2 linked regions of the Rhodoligotrophos appendicifer genome follow. The protein of the gene in region 2 interacts with the protein of the main gene of each other region in a pairwise test. Links are inferred from orthologs where the notes say so. Each region holds a gene or a part of one and is shown on either strand. Other genes may lie near its edges. The genes, in order: gyrA and gyrB.

Region 1 (3,690 bases), on a different replicon or contig from region 2:
GTGTCGAAACTTCCGTGTCAATCTCGATGCAAAGAGGCCGACACATATGGGCTTCCGAGTTGCCTGCAATCACTTCATCGCAAACGGGCAGCGTGCAGAGCGGAGATAAGCCCCACCTTTAGGGCCGACGGCAAACATCAGAACGTTTAAGATCTGTCGCCGCCCCGCATTCGGTGCAAAAATTCCACTCCGCTGCAGATGCTTTCCTCAACCAGCCGTCGAGATCTCCTCAGGGTCATCGTCATCTTCATTGACATGGGCCACAGAGACCACTCTCTCTCCATCAGCTGTGTCAAAGATCGTCACCCCTTGAGTGTTTCGACCAGCAACACGAATACCGTGCACGGGACAGCGAATGAGCTGACCACCGTTGGTGACCAGCATGATCTGATCATTCTCCTCGACCGGGAAAGAGGCAACCAGTTGGCCATTACGTCTATTCACCGCCATAGCGATGATACCTTTTCCGCCTCGCCCGGTGACCCGGTACTCAAAGGAAGAAGTTCGTTTTCCATATCCATTCTGAGAAACGGTTAAAACGGTCTGCTCCGCGGCAGATAGAAGTGCATAGCGTTCCTGGCTAAGAGACACTTCTTCCGCACTTCCTTCTTCCTCGCCATTGCCTTCTTCCAGCTCTGGATCGATCTCAGTGCCAGCATTTGCTTCCTCACCGCGCATAGCGCGGCGAAGCTTCAGATAGGCCTTCGCCTCCGCCGGTGTTGCATCTATGTGCCGAAGAACAGTCATCGCAATGACCTTATCGGATCCCAACTCCTTGTCGGTTCCGAGCCGAACACCCCGAACGCCCGTGGATGTGCGACCGGCAAAGACCCGCACATCGTGAACGGGAAAACGAATGCAGCGCCCGTTGGCCGTGGTCAGTAAGATATCATCGTCAGGCGTAGCCACGGCGACCCCCACGATCGAGTCGCCTGGCTCTTCGAGCTTCATCGCAATCTTTCCGGCACGATTGATATTGATGAAGTCTGCAAGATCGTTACGGCGCACGCTGCCAGAGCGAGTGGCGAAGATCAGATTCAACCGTTCGGCCTCTTCGGCATCTTCAGGCATGAACAGAATCGTGGAAATATTCTCACCCTGTTTCAACGGCAGAAGGTTCACGAGTGCCTTGCCGCGCGCCTGCGGCGTTCCTACCGGCAGGCGCCATACCTTCATGCGGTAGACCATACCGGTCGATGAAAAAAACAAGACCGGTGTGTGCGTATGGGCCACAAACAACTGGGATACGAAATCCTCTTCCTTCATCGAGACACCGGAGCGGCCTTTGCCGCCACGCCGCTGCGCACGATAGGTCGAGAGAGGCACGCGCTTGATATACCCGCTATGGGACACGGTGATCACCATATCCTCGCGAGCAATCAGATCTTCATCTTCGACCTCGAAGCCGTCGTCGAGGATCTGAGTCCGGCGCGGCTTAGCAAACTCTGCCTTTGCTGCTTGCAACTCGTCACGTACGATTGTCTGGACACGATCGCGTGAGCGCAGGATGTCGAGATAGTCGGAGATCTTGCCGCCGAGTTCCTGCAACTCGTCACCGATCTCGTCTCGTCCGAGCGCCGTCAGCCTTTGCAGTCGCAAGTCGAGGATGGCCCTCGCCTGCTCCTCAGAGAGGCGTATTGTGCCGCCATCCGTCACGATGTGACGAGGATCGGCAATCAGCATGACGAGCGCCACCATGTCCTTCGCAGGCCAGTCACGGCTCATCAACTCGGCACGAGCGGTTGCAGGATCAGGACTTGTTCGGATTACTCGGATCACCTCATCGATATTGGCGACCGCTATCGCCAGACCGACCAAAACATGGGCTCTGTCCCGCGCTTTGTTCAGAAGGAACTTCGTCCGCTTTGTGACAACTTCCTCACGAAAGCTGACAAAGAACTGGAGCATATCCTTGAGGTTGAGAAGTTCGGGGCGCCCCCCCGAGAGAGCCACCATGTTGCAGCCGAAGCTCGTCTGCAGAGGAGAGAAACGGTAGAGCTGGTTAAGAACCACATCCGCGACCGCCTCACGGCGCAGTTCGATGACCACGCGCATGCCTTCTCGCGAGGATTCGTCGCGGATATCCGCGATGCCTTCAATTCGCTTCTCGCGAACAAGATCGGCGATCTTCTCGATCATGGAGGCCTTGTTCACCTGGTACGGAATTTCCGTCACGACCAGGGCCTCGCGCTCCTTACGAACCGTTTCCACCTCCACAAGGGCCCGCATGATTATGGAGCCCCTGCCCGTCTGGTACGCCGACCTAATTCCAGACCGGCCGAGAATGAGACCTGCGGTGGGAAAGTCCGGACCGGGCACGATTTCATTGATCTCTTCAATCGAGATCCCGGGATTGGCCAGCAAAGCTACACAGGCATCAACAAGTTCGCCCAAATTATGCGGGGGAATGTTCGTCGCCATCCCGACGGCGATGCCACCCGCTCCATTGACGAGCAAGTTAGGAAATTTCGCCGGAAGTACAGAGGGCTCATGCTCCGTATCGTCGTAGTTAGATTGAAATGCAACCGTCTCTTTGTCGAGATCATCCAGCAACAGGTGTGCAGGTTTCGCCAGCCGGACCTCTGTGTAACGCATCGCGGCTGGCATATCTCCGTCCACAGAGCCGAAGTTTCCCTGGCCGTCGATCAGCGGCAGCAGCATCGAAAAATCTTGAGCCATTCGAACCAGAGCGAAGTAGATCGCTTGGTCACCGTGAGGATGGTACTTACCAATGACATCGCCCACGATACGAGCGGACTTTCGGTATCCCTTATTCCAGTCGTAACCATTCTCGTGCATCGAAAACAGGATGCGGCGATGGACCGGCTTCAAGCCATCCCTGACATCAGGCAGCGCCCGACTCACGATTACGCTCATCGCATAATCGAGGTAGGAACGCTTCATTTCCTCGACGATGGAGATGGGGGTCACATCCGAAGGAACGGGCTCCGAACCAGATGGTCCTCGATCGTTATCGGCCAATCTTCAATGCCTCTGCATATTGAGGGAGGGGGGAGCGTCATGGCCGTTACACGGCCACGATTCGGCTAATGCCATATGTAGCAATGGCTGCAGACCGATGCAACGAAACGCGCGATAAAATTAGCCGTTTTCGGCGGTTTTCTTTCCTTTTTCTCCGCCAAATTCAAGCGCTACTCCTGATTCACATCAGCCATAAGCTTGCCAGCCCGAGGAACGCAAAGAAGCCCACCACATCGGTCACCGTGGTTACGAACACTGTAGAAGAAACGGCAGGATCTACGTCGAAATAATCGAGTGTCAGCGGGATGAGAATGCCCGCTAGAGCTGCAGCCAGCATATTGATAACCATCGCCGCGCCCAGGACTAAGCCGAGGCTGTCACTGCCAAACCAAGCATAGACAACGGCGCCGAGGATCAGAGCGAACAGAACACCATTGATCAGTCCTACCGCGCATTCGCGACCCACTACTCGCACAGCATTGAGCTTACCAAGGCTGCGCGTGGCCAGAGCCCGCACTGCGATCGTCATAGTCTGGGTGCCAGCGTTACCCCCCATCGACGCCACGATCGGCATCAATACGGCCAGAGCTACCATTTCGCTGATGGTCGCATCGAAAGCCCCGATCACTGTGGACGCAAGAATTGCCGTAAAAAGATTTATCAAGAGCCAAGTGAAGCGGCTGCGCGTGGTGCGCCATACTGGGTCCG
Region 2 (3,417 bases):
GCGATCACGCCCCAGATGGCCAGCGTCAGTGACCAATAGACGGAGCGCAACAGCCATGAACGCTTCTTCCGGGGCGTCCGGCCGCGACCGCCGCCGCCGTTCCCGCCGCCACTGCCGCCATCACCGCCGCCATCACGTCCGTTGCGCCGGCCCCCGCGCATATTTCGAGACTCGCCGTCGAGGCCGCGACGCCTGTCATCCCCGCCGAACAGCTGGGGCTCGCGGTGATCGCGCTCTGTGCGGCCCGCTTGGGACCGTGATCGGAAAACGCCCATGAACGCCGTTCGAACCCCTGCCTCGGTGTGTCAGCCGATCCTGAGTCTGACCCTATCCGGAATAGGCTTAATCCCGGGCTAATGCCCACCCGCGGGTCGAAAATGCTATTCAATGGTGTCGTATTAATGGCTGTCAGTCAGCCGTCTTTCCCCACCTGCGAGCCACGGATCAACTTTCCTTGTATCGAGAGTCATGCGTCAGACGTCGAGATTCGCGACCTGCAGCGCGTTGTCCCGGATGAAGTCGCGCCGCGGTTCGACCAGGTCGCCCATCAGCTTCGCGAACAGATCGTCTGCCTCGTCCAGCTCGCGGATATGCACCTTCAGCAGGGTCCGCTCGTTGGTGTCCAGCGTCGTCTCCCACAGCTGCTGCGGGTTCATCTCACCCAGCCCTTTGTAGCGTTGCATGGAGATGCCCTTGCGGCCGCCGGCGAACACGGCGTCCAGCAACTGCATCGGACCGCGCACCTGCGTTTCCTCGCCCTTGCGCACCAGCCTCGCCGCCTTCCCATAGACCTCCTGGAGATGTGTCGACTTCCTCGCGAGTCGCAGCGCGTCTGAAGAGGAGATCAGCTTGCCGTCGATCGTATGCACCTCCCGCACACCGCGGATCTCGCGCGAGAACTCCAGTCCGCCATCGGGCATGGGCTCCCCCACCCAGTTCCGCTCGGTCTCTTCCGAGAACATTCCAAGCCGGCGCGCCACGTAATCGGCGGCATCTCGGGCCAGCACGGCATCGTTCATCGTCTCGGGATCGAGCGCACCCGCAATCGCCGTCTGCTCCACCACGAACCGCGGATAGCGCGTGTGCAAACTGTCGAGGATGGAGCGAACCTCCAGGGCTTCGGTGACGATCTGCTTCAGATCCTCCCCGCCGCGCTCGTCGCCATTGGCGAGGATCAGCACCGCGTCGTTGATCCCTCCGTCGATGAGATAGCGCTCCAGCGCCTTCTCGTCCTTCAGATACTGCTCCGAGCTCCCGCGCTTCACCTTGAACAGCGGCGGCTGAGCGATATAGAGATGCCCGCGCTCGATCAGCTCCGGCATCTGCCGGTAGAAGAACGTCAGCAGCAATGTACGGATATGGGCGCCGTCCACGTCGGCGTCCGTCATGATGATGATCTTGTGGTAGCGCAGCTTGTCGACCGAGAAATCGTCGCGACCGATCCCTGTTCCCAGAGCGGTGATCAGCGTGCCGATCTGCTCCGACGACAGCATCTTGTCGAACCGCGCCCGCTCCACATTGAGGATCTTGCCGCGCAATGGCAACACCGCTTGGTTTTCGCGATTGCGCCCCTGCTTGGCGGAGCCACCGGCGGAGTCACCCTCGACGATGAAGAGCTCTGATTTCGCCGGATCTCGTTCCTGGCAGTCCGCCAGCTTGCCGGGCAGGTTGGAAATGTCCATCACGCCTTTGCGCCGGGTCAACTCGCGTGCCTTTCGGGCCGCCTCCCGCGCCGCCGCCGCTTCCACGACTTTGCCTACGATCTGCTTGGCCTCGGCCGGATGCTCTTCGAACCATGTGCCGAGCTGCTCGCTGATCACCCCTTCGACCACCGGCCGGACCTCCGAGGACACCAGCTTGTCCTTGGTCTGCGAGGAGAACTTTGGATCCGGCACCTTTACCGACAGCACGCAGGTCAGGCCTTCCCGGGCATCGTCTCCCGTGATGGCGACCTTCTCGCGCTTGGCGATGCCCGACGACGCCGCGTAACCGTTGATCACCCGTGTCAGCGCCCCACGGAAGCCTGCAAGATGGGTCCCCCCGTCCCGCTGCGGGATGTTGTTGGTGAAGCACAGGGTGTTTTCGTGATAGCTGTCGTTCCACCACAGGGCGCACTCGACCACCACATTGTCTTTTTCCGAATGGACCAGGAGAGGCTCCGCGAGCAGCGGTTGTTTGGCGCGGTCCAGGTAGCGTACGAAGGCCCGGAGACCCCCGTCATAATTCATGTCCTGCACCTTCGGCTCGACGCCGCGCCGGTCGGTCAGGGTGATCCGCACCCCTGAATTCAGGAAGGCGAGTTCGCGGAGCCGGTGCTCCAGTGTCCCATAGTCGAAATTGACCATGGTGAACGTGTCCGTGCTGGGCAGAAACGCCACCTGGGTCCCGGTCCGGTCCGAGGGTCCAACCACCGCCAGCGGGCTTTGCGCCACGCCATGGGCGAAAGTCATCGAATGTTCGAAGCCGCCGCGCCAGATCGTCAGCTTCAGCCACTGCGACAGCGCGTTCACCACAGAGACGCCCACTCCGTGCAGGCCACCTGACACCTTGTAGGAATTCTGGTCGAATTTCCCCCCGGCATGCAGCTGGGTCATGATCACCTCGGCGGCCGAGATACCCTCCTCGGAGTGGATGGCCGTCGGGATCCCACGCCCATTGTCCGAGACGGTCACCGATCCCTCGGGGTTCAGCGTCACCGCCACATGGTCGCAATACCCTGCCAGCGCCTCGTCGATGGCGTTGTCGACGACCTCATAGACCATGTGATGCAGGCCCGAGCCGTCGTCCGTGTCGCCGATATACATGCCCGGCCGCTTTCGGACCGCATCGAGCCCACGGAGAACCTTGATGGATTCTGCGCCGTAATCGTCAGCCGAGCCATTGGATGCGTTCGTCATGTCAATTCACCAATCCTGAACAATTAATCGACCAGCTCGAGCAGCGCACCTTCGCGAACTTCGAAGAACTGCGCCGACCCACGCAGCGGCTCGAAAAGCGCTGCGTCGGTTCCGGTCATCCACGCTTGGACCCCAAGCGTGGTAAGGCAATCGAACAAACCCTGCCGACGGGCTTCATCGAGATGCGCCGCGACTTCGTCCAGCAGCAGGATCGGCGCATAGCCGCCGAACCCGGCCGCGATGATCCGCGCATGCGCGAGGACGATACCGATCAACAGCGCCTTCTGTTCTCCCGTCGAGCAGAGCCGGGCATCGACATCCTTGGGACCATGCCGCACCATCAGATCGCTCCGATGAGGTCCGTTCAGCGTCCGCCCTGCCCCCGCATCCACTCTCCGCGAATCGTTTAACAGTCTACGATATCGCTCCTCGACATTCACCGCTGGTTCCTCGGTGATCTCGCTCTCCAGGGCCCCATCGATGGCAAATCGCCCCCACGGGAACGCACCCATGCTGGCGC

The links.
Region 1: the proteins of gyrB (region 2) and gyrA interact in binary tests that used the Escherichia coli proteins (3 or more experiments, as listed by UniProt). The link is inferred for Rhodoligotrophos appendicifer from one-to-one orthologs.

What each region holds. Positions count from the first base shown.
Region 1 is NZ_VHKL01000007.1:35,222-38,911, forward strand. The notes cover bases 8-3,379. They hold gyrA (DNA gyrase subunit A), read right to left. Parts: upstream 2,983-3,379; coding sequence 208-2,982; downstream 8-207. Other genes in these bases: mgtE (magnesium transporter), read right to left, coding at 3,164-3,379. Outside these bases: more of mgtE, read right to left, coding at 3,380-3,690. UniProt on the Escherichia coli protein: A type II topoisomerase that negatively supercoils closed circular double-stranded (ds) DNA in an ATP-dependent manner to maintain chromosomes in an underwound state.
Region 2 is NZ_VHKL01000001.1:96,024-99,440, forward strand. What follows is about bases 186-3,284. They hold gyrB (DNA topoisomerase (ATP-hydrolyzing) subunit B), read right to left. Parts: upstream 2,898-3,284; coding sequence 474-2,897; downstream 186-473. Other genes in these bases: FKM97_RS00475 (transglycosylase domain-containing protein), read right to left, coding at 186-275; recF (DNA replication/repair protein RecF), read right to left, coding at 2,921-3,284. Also shown: more of FKM97_RS00475, read right to left, coding at 1-185; more of recF, read right to left, coding at 3,285-3,417. UniProt on the Escherichia coli protein: DNA gyrase negatively supercoils closed circular double-stranded DNA in an ATP-dependent manner to maintain chromosomes in an underwound state.